DNA from 4 places in the Pseudoalteromonas sp. Angola-4 genome. Region 2 is predicted to be linked to each of the others. Evidence: predicted binding sites of a transcription regulator. Region 2 holds the regulator's gene; each other region holds the start of a gene.

Region 1 (4,869 bases), on a different contig from region 2:
AATGGCTTCGCCGCGCATCAGACATTGAAGATTTAGCTACACTACAGAGCGATATACTCAATAGCATTTGGCCGCTACTAAAACCAGGCGGCACAATGATATACGCAACCTGTTCGGTACTGCCGCAAGAGAACCAACAGCAAGTCGCTAAATTTTTAGCTAATAATAGTGACGTTGAGCATATACCACTGCACGACAACGACACAGTTACCAACCCTGGTTTACAATTACTACCAGGTGAAAGCGACGGATTTTATTACGCTAAGCTAGTTAAAAAAGCCTAATAGCCGTACACTCAATAGCCATTTATTAAACAGTAAATGGCTATTTTTTTAATTAAACAGTAATTCGGGTAAATAATGAAAATAATCATACTCGGTGCCGGACAAGTCGGTGGTACGCTTGCTGAAAACTTAGTTGGCGAACAAAACGAAATAACCGTTGTTGATATAGACGGCAACCGCTTACGAGAGCTACAAGATAAGTACGACTTACAAGGGGTCACGGGGCACAGTGCTCACCCAGATGTGCTTAGACGTGCAGGTGCTGAAGACGCCGACATGATTATTGCGGTAACCAGCTCAGATGAAGTCAATATGGTGGCGTGCCAAGTCGCGTATAGTATTTTTAATACGCCAACTAAAATAGCCCGTATCCGATCAGAGCAATATTTAAAATACCGCGAAAAGCTATTTCATAACGATGACCTCCCGGTTGATCACTATATTGCCCCCGAAGCACTTGTTACCAAATATATTCGCCGTTTAATAGATTACCCAGGCGCGTTGCAAGTGCTGCAATTTGCCGATGGCATGCTCTCTCTTGTGGCTGTAAAAGCTTACTACGGTGGCTTATTAGTGGGTTATGCGCTTTCTGCTTTAAAAGAGCATATTCCGAATGTAGAAACCCGTGTAGCAGCAATTTATCGCCAAGGTAAAGCTATAAAACCACTGGGCACCACGGTAATAGAAGCGGACGATGAAGTATTTTTCATTGCTGCCACTAAGCATATTCGTGCGGTTATGAACGAGCTACAAAAACTTGAGCGTTCTTACAAAAAAATTATGATAGCCGGTGGCGGTAACATTGGTGCAGGCCTTGCTCGCTCACTGGAAAAAAACCACAGCGTTAAGTTACTAGAGCGCAGTAAAGAGCGTGCTGAGCAACTCTCTGAAATGCTAGATAACACCGTCGTGTTTTGTGGAGACGCTTCTGACCAAGAATTACTATCTGAAGAGCACATAGAGCAAGTTGATGTGTTTATTGCCGTAACCAACGACGATGAAGCAAATATAATGTCGGCCATGCTTGCAAAACGCATGGGCGCACAAAAAACCATGGTGCTTATTCAGCGTGGTGCGTATGTAGATTTAGTGCAAGGGGGTGAAATAGATATTGCTATATCACCACAACAAGCAACTATTTCGGCGCTACTTACACACGTACGCCGTGGCGATATTGTTAATGTGTACTCGTTACGTAAAGGCGCGGCAGAGGCCATTGAAGCCGTTGCCCATGGCGATGAAAACACATCAAAAGTAGTTGGCCGTGCGATTGCCGATATCAAGCTACCTGCAGGTACAACGATTGGCGCTATTGTACGTAATGACGACGTACTGATTGCCCACGACGACACCGTTATTATGTCTGGTGATCACGTTATTATGTTTTTAATCGATAAAAAGCATATCAACGTAGTAGAAAAGCTATTCCAAGTTAGCGCTATATTCTTATAGTTAAACACAAAAAAGCCGCTGACTAAGGCGGCTTTAGTGGAGTATGTTTTTTAATGCTAGGCAACCCTGCTTAGCAGCTTACTAATTACTGTACTTTTGAAAACTCTTGCTCAGAAATTTCACCATTACCATCAGTATCTAGCTGGTCAAAAATTTTCACTAGCTGTGAATTTACCTGCGCTTCTTGCTTTGAAATTGCACCATCACCATCGGCATCAAACGAGGCAAAGTCGACTGCAGCATACGCCGCTGATGAAGAAGCTAATACGATAACGGCAAGTGCTGTATTTAATGTTTTCATAGTTGTGTCCTAATTAAGAGGAAATCCTTTTCTAAGATCCATGGGTTTAAAAATTAACTAAAAAGTGCTTTTGCCAATGTGCATTATTAAGTTTTAATGCACATTGGATTAGAGCAAACGACTCTTTGCTAAGTGAACATGCGCTGTCCTGCGCTCAATTGGCAAAGATCATCACACCCTAGTATTTAGAGAACTCTTGCTTTGAAAGCTCACCATTTCCATCGGTATCAAGCTCAACAAACTCAGCCATTAAATCCGCATCAACCGATGCTTCAGCTTGGCTAATGGCGCCATTGCCATCTACATCTAGCGTGTCAAAATCAGTCCCTGCAAAGGCAGCAGAAGAAGAGGCAATAGCCATAAATGCGAGTGCTTTATTTAAATGCTTCATAATTTAATCCTTCAATATAAACAAATTAGTTAAGTTCACTACGTGATGTACGCAATCCTTGTAATCCTTTTTCGTAAGCTCCCTTGCCTACTTAGGTTGTCATTGGCAACTCAGGATTGTTACCACACTTTAAGCTTCTGAAAATTCTTCTTTTGATAGCTCACCATCTTGGTCAGTATCTAATTCTGAGAACATGCTCATCAGTTTTGCATCAATTGATGCCTCTGATTTGCTAATCGTGCCGCTGCCATCTACATCTAACGTATCAAAATCGGTTGCTGCAAATGCCGCTGATGATGAAGCAAGGGCGATAAGTGCTAAAGTTTTATTAATGCTTTTCATAATATAATTCCTTCAAGTATATGTGTGCGATTAAGTGTTTTACTTTAAATCACGTTATTGTTCAGTACAGCCAGACTATTACAACTTGAATGCCAAGTTTTAAAAGCTCATTAATTTCAATCAGTTAAAAGAGTGTTTGGCTATTTTTGATAAATTTTCGGGGGTTTTATGTTGCAAACTAGCAACAAAGGGTAAAGCTAAGTTTTTAAATACAATAAAAACAGCTAGTTACATAAGAGAAAAAAGCTACAATTTTCGGCGTAAATTGTAAGGATGAAGATTTATCGAAAAAAGAGACTAAATTTTAGCCATGAGGGGAGCTAACGTATTAAAATAACTGACTCGTAAAACTAGTCTATACTACTGATTTTTATAGAAAATAAAAATTATTTTGTGAAGTTTTAAAAAATATGACTGCCACTCAAATAAAAAATGGCCATTTGTTGCTATTAAGCGAAAGTGCTTATTCTAATGGCAGCTCAAGCATCGCGGGATCGATAAAATGCTCTTTCATAAACGCCTTCATTTCCTCTTCACTGGCTAAAAGCTTAATACCGCAATTAACCCCCGCGGCGTGCGGCTTTACACTGCATATTTCGCCAGTAAATGCTTTATTGTTGGTATCAACCGTCACCGTACATTGCATATCTTTTATATTTTCATCGCTTTGATCGCCGCGTACATCAAACATCACCCCGGTAAGCGAGATATCTTTAATCACCCCTTCAAGTACTCTATCGTCACTGAGCGTTAATTTTGCAGGTAATAAGGTCGGTATGCGTGTTTGCGCGCGCAAAGCAAATAACTGAACTTGTGTAGGGTAATTAATAAAAATGAGCCTAGTAGGATGTGAGGCTATCGACATCACCTGCTGCCTAAATGCTATTACTTGCCCACCACTGCCTTCTATAACCGCTCTTACTACGACCATTACACCGTCACGCAAATAATCATTAGCAGCAGGTAATCGTTTTGAACTTGGGTAATTTAAAATAATAAACTTGTTTTCTAGCAAACCAATAAACTCTGTTTTTACACGTTTACTACTAGTAGGCGTAACGATTTCCAAGTCGACTACTCGCCCTGTTGTTAACTGGTGTAATTTATCTAAATTAGAATGTGGCATGCCTGTTCCTAAGCATCATTTATATATTATTACCCACGCCAAAAGGTCGGCGTAAATAGCACGAGTAAGGTAAATATTTCTAAGCGACCAAATACCATGGCAATCGTTAATAGCCATTTAGCACCATCGCTCACTGCCCCATAGTGCGATGCAACATCACCTAAGCCCGGGCCTAAATTATTTAAACACGCCGCTGTAGCCGAGAACGCGGTAATGTTGTCCATACCGGTTCCCATTAGCGCCAGCATTATAATAATAAACACCAATGCATACGCTGAGAAAAACCCCCATACGGCTTCGACTACTTTATCGGGTAAGGCTTTACGACCCAGCTTAATAGAGTATATAGCGCGTGGGTGCACTAAGCGGTTAAGCTCACGTATGCCTTGTAGGTATAGTAAAAACACGCGTACTACTTTCATACCGCCACCGGTTGAACCTGCACAGCCACCTATAAAGCTCGAAAAAATAAGTAATATAGGCAAAAACAACGGCCATGTGGAAAAGTTGTCAGTAGCAAAACCGGCTGTGGTACTCATAGAAACAGCCTGAAACAAGGCTTGGTCGAGGGTTTCATCGCCATCGGCAAATATTTCGTTAGATGAAAGCACGGTAAAACAAATCACCACCAGCGCTAACTGTATAAGCAAAAACACTTTAAATTCGGGGTCGCGAATGTACACCTGAATATTACGACTTGCTACCGCCGCGTAGTGCAACGAAAAGTTAACCGCAGCAATAATTAAAAAGAATACACAAATAAAATTAATGACAGGGCTGTCGAAGTGCCCTATTGAAGCATCGTAAGTAGAAAACCCGCCAATCGCCACGGTAGAAAACGCATGGCATATGGCATCAAACCACTCCATTCCTGCCGCCCAATATGCCAACATGCACGAAATAGTTAGTGACACATAAATGTACCAAAGGTGCTTTGCGGTATCGGCAATGCGGGGGGTCATTTTTGAATCTT
Region 2 (4,869 bases):
TTAGTTGATAACGCCATGATAGATAACATCAATGCCGATAACATCGAAGTCGACATTAAAGCGTTAACAATGCGCTCTGAGCAGCCAGTGGTTGTCACTGGGCCTAATTTAAAAATTGTCGGTAAAGGCCTTGAAGCCGATTTAAAAACCGAAGTAATAAAACTAATTAACCATACGCGAACAATATATTATGACCAATAAACTCACTAAAATACTTATTATCCCATCGCTAATGCTTGCATTTAGCGCCTCTGCTGCTGAGCCTGCCGCTCAACCGCCAGCAAATCAAATTTCTATTAGTGCAGACCGTCAAGAAGGCCAACTTAAAGAAAACGTAGGTATTTTTGAAAAGAACGTCGAAATTGTGCATGGTAATCGCAAAATTACAGCCGACCGACTCGAAGTACATAAACGTGAAGACTTAGGGGATAACAAACAACTCCTTATTGCCACTGGCAGCCCAGCCTACTTCGAAGAAAAACAAGACGACGGTACCGTAATGAGTGCCAGCGCAAACGAAGTACGTTACGACGTAGCAAAGCGCTTTTTAACGCTTGTTGGCGATGCTGAAGTCGCACAAGCCGGTCAAAAAATTAATGCTAAAAGTATTACCTACGACATGCAGCAGCAGCTTATTAGCGCAGAAAAAGACGAAAACTCTACGGATCGTGTCCACACAATTTTAGTGCCTGTTGAAGCAAAAATTAAAGAAAAAACAGGTAACGAAGGTCAACCATGAGCACCTTAAAAGCAAAACTATTAGCAAAAAGCTATAAAGGCCGCCAAGTTGTAAAAAATGTAGGCCTTGAGGTAGAAGCCGGCAGCATTGTTGGCTTATTGGGCCCTAATGGCGCAGGTAAAACCACCACCTTTTACATGATTGTAGGATTAGTACCTAGCGACAAAGGTAAAATTTCTATTGATGATAACGACATTACGTTATTACCTATGCACAGCCGCGCCCGTTTAGGCATTGGCTATTTGCCGCAAGAGTCATCAATATTTAGAAAGCTGACAGTTTATCAAAACTTAATGGCTATTTTAGAAACGCGTAAAGAGCTCAATAAAGCCGCGCGAGAAGAAACGCTTAACAACTTACTTGATGAATTCAGTATTCAGCATATTCGCGATAGCCAAGGTATGGCGCTTTCTGGTGGTGAACGCCGCCGTGTAGAAATTGCCAGAGCACTGGCAGCAAACCCTAAATTTATTTTATTGGATGAGCCTTTTGCTGGTGTTGATCCGATTTCAGTGTTAGATATAAAGAAAATAATAGAACATCTTAAAAACCGTGGCATTGGCGTATTAATTACCGATCACAATGTAAGAGAAACCCTTGATGTTTGTGAAAAAGCCTACATTGTTTCTCATGGGGAGCTAATTGCATCTGGCACCCCAGAACACGTATTAAATGACAAAACTGTACGCGATGTTTATTTAGGCGAGCAATTTAGGCTGTAACATTTAAGCCACACCTACAAGCATCTGCTAATATTAATTATAACAACATAAAAGGATTGTTAGAGATACATGAGGCAATCATTACAGCTGCGCATGGGCCAGCAACTTACAATGACTCCACAATTGCAACAAGCGATTCGCTTGCTGCAGCTCAGTACATTGGATCTCCAGCAAGAAATACAAGAAGCACTTGATAGCAACCCGCTATTAGAAGTAGAAGAGCAAGATTACACGGAAGAGTCGGCTGGAAAAAATGAACAAAAAGCAGATACGGATGATGTAACCGTAAGCGCATCGGCTGACGGTACAACCAGCGAGTACGAGCAAGACAGTGGCGAAGCTTTAAATAAAGACACCGTTAGCGATGATATGGCAATGGATGTAACCTGGGATGAGTACATGAGCGCAGCCCCTGCGGCATCCTCAGGCCCAATGCCGGAAGATGAGTCTATTTATCAAGGTGCCTCTACTGAAACGCTACATGAGTATTTAATGTGGCAGCTTCAGCTTACTCCTTTTAGCCCAACTGACGAAGCCATTGCTATTGCCATTGTAGAAGCTGTAGATGACTCGGGTATTTTAACGCTAAGTTGCGAAGAGATTTTAGAGAGCTTTAACCAAGAAAACGATGACGAAGTTGAAGTTGAACTTGATGAAATAGAAGCCGTTTTAAAGCGTATTCAGTTATTTGACCCTGTAGGTATAGCCGCGCGCAGTTTACAAGAGTGCTTGTGTATTCAGCTAAACCAGTTTGATAAAGACACCCCTTTTATAGAACAAACTAAAATGATCTTAACCGATCACATTGATCTATTAGCGGCACGCGACTATCGTACATTAATGAAAAAGACTAAGCTTAAAGAAGACGAGCTTAAAGAGGTCATGACCCTAATACATACCCTCAACCCAAAACCTGCAGATACAATAGTAAGGGAAGAGTCGGAGTATGTGATACCAGATGTGTCGGTTAAAAAAATAAAAGGCCGCTGGGTGGTAGAGCTAAACCCAGATAGCATGCCAAAAATACGCGTAAATAGTCAGTACGCGGCTATGTCACGTACCGTAAAATCAAGTGGTGATAGCCAGTTTATTCGCTCTCACTTACAAGAAGCTAAATGGTTTATAAAAAGCCTTGAAAGCAGAAACGACACGCTGCTTAAGGTAACAAACTGTATTGTAAAACAGCAACAGGCATTTTTTGAACATGGCCCCGAAGCCATGAAGCCAATGGTTTTAAACGATGTTGCTGAAATGGTAGAAATGCATGAATCGACAATTTCGCGTGTTACTACGCAAAAATATATGCATACACCACGTGGTATATTTGAGCTTAAGTATTTTTTCTCAAGCCACGTAAGCACTGAAAATGGCGGCGAGTGTTCATCAACCGCAATACGTGCCCTAATTAAAAAGCTAATTGCCGCGGAAAACTCAGCTAAACCATTGAGTGATAGTAAAATTGCGGATATATTGGCAGAGCAAGGAATTAAAGTAGCTAGACGCACAATAGCAAAATACCGTGAATCGCTAGCTATTCCACCGTCAAATCAGAGAAAGAGTTTGATATAAGACGTAAAAAACAAAGAGGAAATGCTTATGCAACTAAACCTAACTGGTCGTCACGTAGAAGTAACTGATTCACTTAGAGACTATGTAAATAATAAATTTGCAAAGCTAGAAAGGCACTCAGATCATATTAGCAATGTGCATGTCATTCTCGATGTAGAAAAACTCAACCAAAAAGCAGAAGCGACTATTCATGTAAGTGGCGCAGATTTATTTGCCTCAACAGAGCACCAAGATATGTATGCCGCTATAGACTCGTTGATTGACAAGCTCGATCGTCAAGTCATAAAACATAAAGAGAAGCTTGCTAGACACTAATATTATGAAATTAAGTACATTAGTATGCCAGGACTGCAGCAAAGCTGCGGTCCTTTTTAGTAGTAAAAAAAGAATTTTAGAGTTTATCAGTGAGCTTGCTCATGAAAAGCTCCCCTACTTACCACAACAAGATATTCTTAATGCGCTGGCAAGCAGAGAAAAGCTAGGCAGTACTGGTATTGGCCGGGGTATCGCCATTCCTCATGGCAGAATGGGTGGCGTAGAAGAGCCGCTGGCTTTAGTACTTGTTAGCGACACTCCTGTTAACTTTGATGCTATTGATAACTGCCCTGTTGATATTTTTGTTGCACTCATCGTACCAGATGGCGATAACCAACAGCACCTAAAGACTCTGGCAACCATAGCTGATAAACTGAGCAACAAAGAATTTTGTAAACAGCTGCGTAGTGCTAAAACCGATGCAGAGCTGTATCAAGTAATTGTTGATCAATCGTAGTAAATACTAAGGGCTATAAATGGAGTTAATTATCATAAGCGGCCGTTCTGGTTCAGGTAAGTCGGTTGCTTTACGCGTGGTTGAAGATTTAGGCTATTATTGCGTAGATAATATTCCGGTCAACCTACTGCCCTCTTTAGTGCGAAGTGTTTCAGATAACTATGACAAAATAGCCGTTAGCATAGATGTTCGTAATATTCCCAAAGAACAAGACGAATTTAACGATATTCTCGAGTACCTTCCTGACTTTGCTAAACCCACACTGTTTTATTTAGATAGTGATGATCAAACACTGATCAAACGTTTTTCAGAAACACGCAGATTACACCCTTTATCCATCGATTCACTGCCGCTTGATTTAGCAATAAAAAAAGAAAAAGAACTGCTTGATGTACTCGTAACGCGCGCTGACTTTATGCTAGATACCACCGATTTAAGTGTGCACCAATTAGCAGAGTCAATTCGCGAAAAAATACTGGGTAAAAAAGATAAGCAACTTATTGTAACGTTTGAATCGTTTGGCTTTAAACACGGCATACCTAAAGAAGCTGATTATGTTTTTGATGCTCGCTTTTTGCCAAACCCCCACTGGGAGCCTGAACTCAAACCGCTTACGGGCCTTGATCAACCAGTAAAAGATTTTTTGGCAAATCACAGCATAGTGCAAAAATTCACTTGGCAAATTCAAACCTTTGTACAAACTTGGTTGCCACACTTAGAGCGTAATAACCGTAGTTACCTCACTATTGCAATTGGCTGTACTGGTGGTCAACACCGCTCGGTTTATTTAGCGCAAGCCATTGGTGAGAGCTTTGCTATGACGCATCCGAATGTCAAAATTCGTCATCGTGAGCAAGAAAAGTAACCTTAAAATAATAACCTGTTCAGTTTAGGTATAGTAATTTATGCGCTGTGAAGACACATTTTTAATAAAAAATAAATTAGGCTTACACGCCAGAGCGGCAACGGTCCTTGCGCAATTAGCTGTACAGTTTGATGCTAAAATCACCTTACACCAAGATGATAAAGAAGCCGCAGGCGACAGCGTATTAGCTTTAATGTTACTT
Region 3 (4,869 bases), on a different contig from region 2:
CCGATTCGTTTTTTGAGTCTCTATCTGCTTTTTCTACCATTGATTGCTCATAACCAATCCCAGCTAACAACAGCATAAGCTCGTCATTACAATAGGCCGTATCAATTGTTTGGGTTTGCCCATCAATAATAAGATCGCAGGCCTGCTCAACAGGAATGATTTTAGAGCTAATACCCATGAGCACATGCGCTAAGGCATTCGCTGTGCCCATTGGGATAATTCCCAGCTTGCATTGAGTGTTTACCAACACACTTGCTACTTCTGTCACGGTTCCATCGCCGCCACAGGCAATTATTATATCTGGCTTATCGTTAATGGCTTGTTTAGCAAGCTCAATACCGTCTATTTCTTTGGTGGTGGTTAATACTTCTAAATCATAATACGCCGACAACCTAGCCACTATTAAATGCTCTTTGTCTTGCCACATTTTGGTACCCGACACAGGGTTTGCAATAATAACGGCTTTGTTTTTAATAACTAGCTCGCCCTTTTTATGTCGCTTTGCTAAATGACGAAGCTGATGCTTATTAAGATTTGCGGTTTCGCGGGTTTCTTTTATTTGCGCGAGCACTTGGTGAACATCGGCGTTTTTATCTTGACTCAGTAAATACGCTGCCATAACAAATACCGAACGCCCTCTGCCCAGTGCACAGTGAACTACCACGCGGCGGTCTTCTTTAATATGATGATGTATCCAGTTAATGGCTTGGTTTAATTGCGAATGGGTAGGCACACTATGATCAAGCACCGGAATATTTAAATAGCTAATATTTTCTTGTGTAGAGCTCCATTCTAAGCCATCAAACTCACACGTTACATCTAATATTGCCGTTATGCCGTTTTCTTTTAACGTATCAATGTCAGAGGGGAACAATCGGCATGCTAAAAATAAATGGTCGTTAATTTTTTGAATGGGAGGGACTTTATCGTGCTTGCGAGAATACGCATTGTAAATTTGAGCACCCAGTAAAAAAGGCACAAATGCCCAGCGGATATAAAATGGGATGACACCATTTTCACGCTTTCTAAAAATTTTCGCCAAATTAAAAATGTAAGCACCACTGACAAGAATTAACGACAATGCACTCCAGTAAAATACCACTGCAAAATATACCGAGTTAACCTCCCACCCTATAAATATAAAAATTAACGCTAAAATTAAATAACTCGTTGCAGCCCACATATTTTCTCCTTTATTTTTACTGTTTTGGCACATTTTTTTACAGCTGTGTATAAGTGTAGTAGCAATTTGCACGCCAACAAAAGTTGTTTTTTAGGAACAAAAACAACACTAAGTAACTGATATAAAATAAATAAAAGTAGCTAGCTTTAGCTGTATTCGCATATTAGGCGCTTTTTACACAGTAATCGGTCATTTTTTCTCACTACTCAAAGGTAACTGTTTATATTTAAAACTTGTTTCAATGTGTACAGCAGCTAATATAAATGTCAGCTTAAAAGTTTTTGCATCCAATCACTCTTTTCACACGTTTATTGAGAGTGTGTTTATCTTTATTTGTTAAATTTATAACAGCCTGTTTAATCTCTATTTCAAAGCGATTAGGTTGTGCTTAAATAAAACAATTGTTAATTCACTAAGCTCAACACACCTCGGTAATAATAAAAACAACAGGAACCTTATGGAAAACGACAATTTACTTCCCCTTTTGTGTAAAACAGCACAGGGTAACAAAGCCGCGTTTGCTGATTTGTATCAGCAAACAAGCGCAAAGCTTTTTGCGATTAGTTTAAATATGCTTTCAAACCGCGCGCACGCAGAAGAAGTACTGCAAGAGGCATTTATAAAAATTTGGCATAACGCGTCAGAGTACAACTCATCTAAAGGCACAGTTATTAGCTGGATGATAAGCATTGTGAGATACCGCAGCTTAGATGCATTGCGTTATCACAAGGTAAGAAAAGAGCAGGCAATGGGTGACGATGAATACGACGAACAAGCAGTCGATGTTAGCTACGACGAACAAACCAAACTTGTTAATTGTATTGAGCAACTTGATCCCCAACAAAAACAAGCCATTCATTTAGCCTATTACAAAGGGCTAAGCCATGGTGAGTTAGTCAATCACATAGAAACGCCCTTAGGCACAGTTAAAAGCTGGATCAGGCGTGGTTTGCAGCAGTTGCAGAGGTGTTTAACATTATGAATTATAATAAACCAGAATTACTTGATGCTTTAGCAGGGCAGTATGTATTAGGTACTTTAAAAGGCCTGGCACGAAAACGTTTTCAACGCTTAATGCTCAGCTTACCGCAAGCCCGAGAAGCCACTATAATGTGGGAGCAAAATTTAAATGATTTAGCCAGTGCAATTACACCTCAAACACCCAGCGCGCAAGTGTGGCAGAATATTTTAAATACATTAGAACACACCAACCAACCCGTTAAAACGGTGATCAAACCAGCTACATCGCTATGGCGCAATTGGTCATTTATAGCCACAGCTGCCTGTATTATCTTAGCATTTTTGGTTATTCAGCCCACAACTCAGCCCCAATACAGCCAACAAATTGCTTTAGTACAAAATCAAGATAAGCAATCACTGTGGTTTATTAACGTAGATGAGCAAACATTATCGGTTAAAGCCAGTGATAAACTCGTTGCGCAAACCGATAAAGACTACGAGCTGTGGATGATTTTAAAAGGGCAAGACACGCCAATTTCGTTGGGTCTACTGCCTAAAAACGGTGAAAAACAGTTACTCAAAGGCACGCGCTTTAAGGCACAAGACATTGCCCTACTCGCTGTTAGCTTAGAGCCTTTAGGTGGCTCGCCAAACGGCCTACCAACACAAGTACTGTACACGACAGATTTAGTTATTTTATAACTAAATAAACGCGACTGGTTGGTCAAACTTTGTTTGGCCAACCTTTTTATTTACCTTGGGTAACCATTAATATTTGATTAAACTAAAGTAGACTTAATCGCAGTGCGATGCTTATCATATTGTGTGCTCAATACCTGCTGCGTTATTTTAATTGCATACACCCCCTGTAATAAGTATAAAACCAAACCGCTTCAGCCCCTTAACACTCTCTTATCACTTCCTTATCTAAATGCAAAACAGCCTGCTGAAAATTTAATCTTGAACGTTAAACACCCCTTTATTAACAATAATAAAAAATATTTAACTTTTTTGCATCCATTGTGCTTTTTGCTTCGTTATTAGTTATGACTCCAATCAAAACTAAAGGAAAAAGTCATGAAAGCTTTAACTCCATCTATACTCGCAGTAGTAGTATGCAGTACCTTAGTAAGCACCTCTAGCGAGGCATCAAGTCATCGTGAAGCGCCGAACATTAGCCGCTTTCCAACCTTAGACTCTACCGACTTTTACGTATTTAATAGTTATGAAGCAGGCAGAGACGACTACGTTACATTTATTGCCAACTATATTCCTCTACAAGATGCCTACGGCGGCCCTAACTACTTTGCTATGGACCCAGATGCAACCTACAGTATTCATATTGATAACGACGGTGATGCAGTTGAGGATATTACCTTTGCTTTTAATTTTACCAGTATGCTGCCAAACGATAATCAAGGCGTGCAATTAACCGTTGGCCCAGAAGATAATCAGCGTACTGTATCTGTACCTCTTAAAAACGTTGGTGGTGTAGCAGCAGGTGATGATAGCGCCGCTAATTTTAGCGAGTCATACACACTCAGCATGATAAGCGGTCCACAACGCACGGGTACCAGTACAGCATTAAGTAATACCACCACCAGTTCAACCACGTTTAATAAACCGCTTGATTATATTGGTGACAAAACATTTGGTTCAATGGCTGATTACCAAACCTATGCAGATCAGTTTGTTTATCAAGTTTCGGTACCAGGCTGTGACAGTATGGCCAAAGTATTTGTTGGTCAGCGCAAAGACCCATTTGTCGTTAACTTAGGTAAAACATTCGATTTAGTAAATTACGTTCCCGTTGAAGGTGATAGTGCGCCAGGTGCTGGGGATGGCGGTGGTTTCCCTGGAGGGATCACACAAAGCAGTGAGAATGACGACCTCGTAGATAAAAACGTTACCTCAATTGCAGTTGAAATGCCTAAAAGCTGTATTGTAGGTGAAGGCAACGGCGTAATTGGTTCATGGACAACAGCGAGCCTACCTCAAGCACGCATTTTAAACCCTAACGCTAAATTTGCAGATAACGCGGTAAATGGCGGTGCATTAACGCAGGTTTCACGCTTAGGTAATCCATTAGTTAATGAGCTAGTTATTGGTATTAAAGACAAAGATACCTTCTCAACGGCTCACCCTAAAGACGATGCACAGTTTTTAGATTACGTTTCGCACCCGTCTTTACCAGAGCTGTTAAATATTTTATTTAAAGATGCAGTAAATACCACACTTGGCGCTAATTTAGAAACTCTTGCTCCAACTAACTTTCCACGTACTGATTTAATCACCGCATTTTTAACTGGTTTTGCAGGGGTAAACCAACAAGCCACCGTAACGCCATCAGAAATGCTACGTTTAAATACTGCAATTGCAGCCACAGCACAAACTGATCAGTCTGCATTTGGTGTAGCCGGTGATGATTTAGCAGGTTTTCCAAACGGGCGCCGTCCAGGTGACGATGTCGTTGATATTGCACTTCGCGTGGTAATGGGGCGTTTATGTCACCCTATTCCTGTAAATGGTGAAGACACCGACTTAGGTCTATGTACACCAGAGGATGCTGATGTAGGTACAGTGCCATTCACTGATGGTGCTCCAGTTGATGCGAGCATGATGGATGCCACTTTCCCATACTTAGCCACCCCACTTGCAGGCTCTAAATAAGGAGTAACGTATGCGTAATTTAAACCTTACCCATAGCAGTATATTGTTATGCGCTT
Region 4 (4,869 bases), on a different contig from region 2:
CTTGTGCTGTTGTTACTCGCAAATCATGTGCATAAATTAATAGGCGACAGTGGCGCAAGTATTATAAGTAGAATCATGGGGTTAATTTTAAGCTCTGTGGCAGTTACAAATATACTCAACGGTATCGCGCATTATTTTGGTTTACAAATATACAGCTAACATTGATGCTAATTAGGCTTTTGTGTAAAATACAGCGCCTTTTTATGGGCGCATTTACTTATAATCCCCGAGGCTTTTACATTGCAAAAACGCATATTAGATAATCCAACGTTAAACAGACGTTTTTCTGTTGCACCCATGCTTGATTGGACTGATCGTCATTGTCGCACTTTTCATCGTAAGATGACTAAGCACGCTGTTTTATACACTGAGATGATCACCACGGGTGCGATTTTATTTGGTCGCGGCGATTACCTACACTTTAATCAGCACGAGGGGCCGGTTGCTTTGCAGCTGGGGGGTTCTGATCCCGAGGCGCTAGCAAAGTGTGCAAAGCTTGCCGGTGAGCGCGGTTACGATGAGATTAACTTAAATGTAGGCTGCCCTTCAGATAGAGTACAAAACGGGCGCTTTGGTGCATGCCTAATGGCCGAGCCTGAGCTGGTTGCACAGTGTGTTGCGGCAATGAAAAGTGAAGTTAGTATACCTGTTACGGTAAAAACACGCATCGGTATTGATGAGCAAGACTCGTATGAATTTTTATGCGCATTAATTGAAGCCAGCCATAAAGTTGGCTGTGATGACTTTATTATTCATGCCCGTAAAGCGTGGTTAAATGGTTTAAGCCCTAAAGAAAATCGTGAAGTACCGCCTCTTGATTACCCACGCGTTTACCAACTAAAAAAAGACTACCCACAGCTCGATTTAAGCATTAATGGCGGCGTTAAAACAATTGAAGAAAGCCTAGCGCATTTAGCGCATATAGACGGCGTTATGATTGGTCGCGAAGCATATAGTAATCCATTTATACTTAATGAGGTGGATGAAAAGATTTACGGTGAGGTGGCTAATACTCAGACTCGTCACGATGTGGTGCGCGCTATGTATGATTACATAGAAGAGGAAATGCGTTTAGGTGCTAACTTTTGGCATATAGCACGCCATATGCTGGGGATTTTTCAGGGGCAGCCAGGGGCGCGCGGATTTAGACGTCACCTTTCAGAAAACGGTCACGGTAAACAGGCTGATTTGTCGGTAATGGATAAAGCATTAAGTTTTGTGCCTGAGTAATACTAAAGCGCTGAGCAGTTATAAAAAAACCACTTTTTAAAGTGGTTTTTTTATAACTAAAATTTAGTCAAAAGATAAATAAATTAGTGATTTTCGCTTATTAACATTCAGTTTTTAGTCAGTTTAAAATAACTTATTAGCTGTCTAACTAATTGAATTTAAATGCTTATAAATAACTTTTTGTTACTTGGCATAACTCTTGGAATCCTGTTGTTGTTATCAATTAAAAACAACAGGACAAAACAATGAGTATATTTAATCGCGTAAATGATGTTATCCAATCCAATATTGCTGCCATGCTGGATAAAGCAGAAGACCCAGAAAAACTCCTCAACCTTATGCTAAGTGAAATGCAAGAAGCGCTTAACGAATGTAGAAGCACGGCCGCAGCCTTGCTGTGCGAAGAAAAAACGCTTAAACGCCAAATTGCACAAAAACAAAAAGACTTAACTTTGTGGCAAACAAAAGCTGAGCTGGCAGTTGCTAAAAACCGTGACGATTTAGCCAAGTCTGCGTTAGTAGAAAAACAGCGAGTAGATGAGCAAATTGCAGCAAAAAACACTCAGCTAAATACTCTAAAAGAGTCGATAGAGAAAATTACGGCAGATTGTGAGCGTTTACAGCAAAAAATGGCGCAAGCTAAAAGCAAACAAGCTCAATTAATAAAACGCCACGATATTGTTGCTGCACGTGAAAAAGTGAACATGCAATTACACAGTGACAAGGTCGCAAATGCTTTGTCTCGCTTTGAAATGATAGAGCAAAAAGTGGAAGGCATAGAAGCACAGGTTGATGCTTATGAACTTACAAATACAGCGCAATCAACCGCTGAGCAAATTGAGTCTTTAGTTAAAAATGAAAAAATAGATGCAGAGCTGGCTCGTTTAAAAGCCAGTGTTAAGCAAAGTAATACCAATACAACTGCGCGAAGCGCTTAAGGAGTAGAGTATGAATAACTTTAAAACACAGCGTGGTTGGTACAAAGATTCACTGAATAAAAAAATATCGGGCGTATGCAGTGGATTAGCGCGTCGCCTTGATTTTCCAGTGTGGTCAACACGCTTAGTAACAATTTTATTATTTATAAGTTTTCCGTTTGCAGTGGCGCTTGGTTATTTGATTGCTCACTGCTGCCTTAAAGAGCGTGCGTATTAGGAGAGGGATATGAAAACCTTAGCAATATGTGTTGTCGTATATGTGTTACTTTTTACTGATACTGTGTCGCTAATACATTTTGATTCATGGCAGTTCCCACTGTGGATTGCAGATATGAGCTGGGTAGGACTGGAGTTGGCTGGCGTATTAGTCGCTATTATTGCAGTGGTAGCCGTAATGGCTTTAGTGACCATGGGGTTAATAGGCGCAGGGATTGTCGCGCTGGTTGGCACCATTTTGGCACTGTTATTTGGTTCAGTGATGATAGCCTGGCCATTATTATTTGTAGCTGTACTGTGCTGGTTGGTGCTCGATAACAAAAAAGTAACCTCTTAAGCCTTAATTTAACTGACTATTATTAGTTAACTATGTTAAATTTAAAGTGAAATTTTATGCTTTCACAAGGAATAAAGCGATGATGAAGCAGTGCTTTTTTATGGCCTCGGCGTTAATGATTAATGTGTTTTCGTCATCGGTTGCTGCACATGCTGGGCACAGCCACGATACAGACGAAGCTAAGCTTGAAGTAAGCCATGCACAAGTAAGGGCGTTTTTGCCTGGTAGTAAGTCGAGTGTTGGCTATTTAACAATTTCTAACCACGGTGGTGGTGTTGCTAAATTAACTAAAGCAACCATCGAAGGTTTAGGCCGTGTAGAAATACATGAGCACAAACATGTCAATGGCATGATGAAAATGCAGCAGGTTAAAGCCGTTACTATTAAGGGTCATGAAAGCCTAAGCTTTGAGCCTGGTGGTTACCATTTAATGGTATTTGATCCACAAGAGCCACTAAAAGTAGGGCAAGAACGTAAACTCACGCTATATTTTAGTGACGGTAACCGCTTGTTTACTAATGCTCAAGTGGTTTCGCTTGAAGCGCAAGCTGCGCATTCAAAGCCATCTAAAAAACAACACGCTCATCACTAGGAGGATAAATGTCGCAACATAAAGGAAAAATAGCTGGTGCCTTGGTGGTACTACTTATTATTTTTTACGCTATTGCAGTTTATTGGAGCATTGAGCCGGCACGTTTTAACGTAGTAACTAATGCAAAAGAAACCGCGCAAGCACGCAACGAAAAAATGGTAACAGGCTATACAACCACCTCAACGCTTATTACCGTTGCTAGCACATTACTTGATAAGCAAGGTGGATATTTATCAAACGATGTGATGCCGCCAAGTGTGATAATGGATGACATGCCTGCGTGGGAATATGGCGCGCTTGAAATGGTGCGTGATTTAGCGCTATCAATGCGTAAAGACTTTAGCCGTTCACAGTCGCAATCTACCGAACATGAAGCCCTTAAAAAAGCGCAGCCGCAATTTAATATTAGCTCTGAAGCATGGGCATGGCCAAGTGCCGAGGGAGAGTACCAAAAGGGAATAGACTACCTTCTTGTGTACCGCTCACAAATTGCTAACGAGCATGAGCGCGATAGCCAATTTTATTCACGTGCAGATAATCTTCGTAGCTGGTTAAAAGAAGCCGAAAAGCGTTTAGGCAGTTTAAGTCAGCGTTTAAGTGCAAGTGTTGGCCAAGACAAAGTAAATACCGATTTAGCCGGTAATTCTTCAAACACGCAAGCGACCTACACACCACTTCAGCAACAAGTAAGAACGTCGTGGTGGGAAATAGACGACGTGTTTTATGAGTCGCGCGGTGCAACGTGGGCGTTATTACACTTTTTACAAGCGGTTGAGTATGACTTTGCTGATGTATTAGAAAAGAAAAATGCACGTGTAAGCTTACAGCAAATTATACGTGAGCTTGAGGCAACACAAGAAACCGTGTGGAGCCCAATTATATTAAACGGGAATGGTTTTGGCTTTGTGGCAAATCATTCTTTAGTTATGGCAAATTATATTTCAAGAGCCAATGCGGCTTTAATCGAACTTAGCGAACTACTAGCTCAAGGATAAAAAATGAAAAAGTATTGTTTAGCAGCTGCCCTTTCAATGGCATGTTTAGCCCCTGCAGCACAGGCAGACACTCTATTAGGTTTATATGTAGGTGTTGATGGCTGGCAGTCAGATAACGACGGTCAGTTTTCTTACAAAGATAACGCACCACAAGATTTTAATTTTGAAGACGAAACCTTTATTAGCTACTACGCGGCACTAGAGCACCCAGTGCCATTAGTTCCTAACCTAAAGCTTAAATACACTGAGCTTGAACTTAATGGCTCGGCAACCCTTACTGATACGTTTAGCTTTAATGGCTCAGATTACGTAGTTGGTACAACTGCAAATACATTAAGTGATTTAACTCACATTGATTACATTCTTTATTACGAAATTTTTGATAACGATTTAATTTCAATTGATTTAGGTTTAAACGCAAAGCAGTTTGACGGTGACATTGTTGTAACTGGTACCACTCAACAAGGCGGCACTAACTTCTCTGAAACTAAAGATTTTTCGGGCTTTGTTCCACTTGCATATGGCCGTGCTGAAGCAGGCTTACCATTTACGGGTTTAAGC

The links. The regulator sigma-54, encoded in region 2, starts transcription at its own class of promoters, with help from an activator protein. The targets are predictions, from matches to a motif close to GTTGGCACGNNNNTNGNNT.
Region 1: the regulator sigma-54 is predicted to act here: its motif matches at 2,849-2,867, upstream of PSH48_RS18570 (EF-hand domain-containing protein).
Region 3: the regulator sigma-54 is predicted to act here: its motif matches at 1,243-1,261, upstream of PSH48_RS06555 (diacylglycerol kinase family protein).
Region 4: the regulator sigma-54 is predicted to act here: its motif matches at 1,417-1,435, upstream of PSH48_RS16720 (PspA/IM30 family protein).

What each region holds. Positions count from the first base shown of each region.
Region 1 covers NZ_JAQREK010000022.1:43,673-48,541, reverse strand. Annotated here, with positions in the region: gene rsmB (16S rRNA (cytosine(967)-C(5))-methyltransferase RsmB) at 1-284, shown strand, start outside; gene trkA (Trk system potassium transporter TrkA) at 360-1,736, shown strand; gene PSH48_RS18580 (EF-hand domain-containing protein) at 1,822-2,037, opposite strand; gene PSH48_RS18575 (calmodulin-like protein) at 2,216-2,428, opposite strand; gene PSH48_RS18570 (EF-hand domain-containing protein) at 2,558-2,770, opposite strand; gene PSH48_RS18565 (PilZ domain-containing protein) at 3,234-3,896, opposite strand; gene PSH48_RS18560 (TrkH family potassium uptake protein) at 3,926-4,869, opposite strand, start outside.
Region 2 covers NZ_JAQREK010000009.1:61,653-66,521, reverse strand. Annotated here, with positions in the region: gene lptC (LPS export ABC transporter periplasmic protein LptC) at 1-201, shown strand, start outside; gene lptA (lipopolysaccharide transport periplasmic protein LptA) at 191-739, shown strand; gene lptB (LPS export ABC transporter ATP-binding protein) at 736-1,461, shown strand; gene PSH48_RS11850 (RNA polymerase factor sigma-54) at 1,531-3,030, shown strand; gene hpf (ribosome hibernation promoting factor) at 3,058-3,345, shown strand; gene PSH48_RS11840 (PTS sugar transporter subunit IIA) at 3,350-3,802, shown strand; gene rapZ (RNase adapter RapZ) at 3,822-4,667, shown strand; gene PSH48_RS11830 (HPr family phosphocarrier protein) at 4,708-4,869, shown strand, end outside.
Region 3 covers NZ_JAQREK010000003.1:410,265-415,133, forward strand. Annotated here, with positions in the region: gene PSH48_RS06555 (diacylglycerol kinase family protein) at 1-1,183, opposite strand, end outside; gene PSH48_RS06560 (sigma-70 family RNA polymerase sigma factor) at 1,641-2,165, shown strand; gene PSH48_RS06565 (anti-sigma factor) at 2,162-2,845, shown strand; gene PSH48_RS06570 (DUF4331 domain-containing protein) at 3,221-4,813, shown strand; gene PSH48_RS06575 (Ig-like domain-containing protein) at 4,824-4,869, shown strand, end outside.
Region 4 covers NZ_JAQREK010000017.1:16,700-21,568, forward strand. Annotated here, with positions in the region: gene PSH48_RS16710 (MarC family protein) at 1-159, shown strand, start outside; gene dusA (tRNA dihydrouridine(20/20a) synthase DusA) at 241-1,230, shown strand; gene PSH48_RS16720 (PspA/IM30 family protein) at 1,476-2,168, shown strand; gene PSH48_RS16725 (PspC domain-containing protein) at 2,179-2,385, shown strand; gene PSH48_RS16730 (hypothetical protein) at 2,395-2,721, shown strand; gene PSH48_RS16735 (copper chaperone PCu(A)C) at 2,801-3,313, shown strand; gene PSH48_RS16740 (DUF2333 family protein) at 3,322-4,308, shown strand; gene PSH48_RS16745 (TIGR04219 family outer membrane beta-barrel protein) at 4,312-4,869, shown strand, end outside.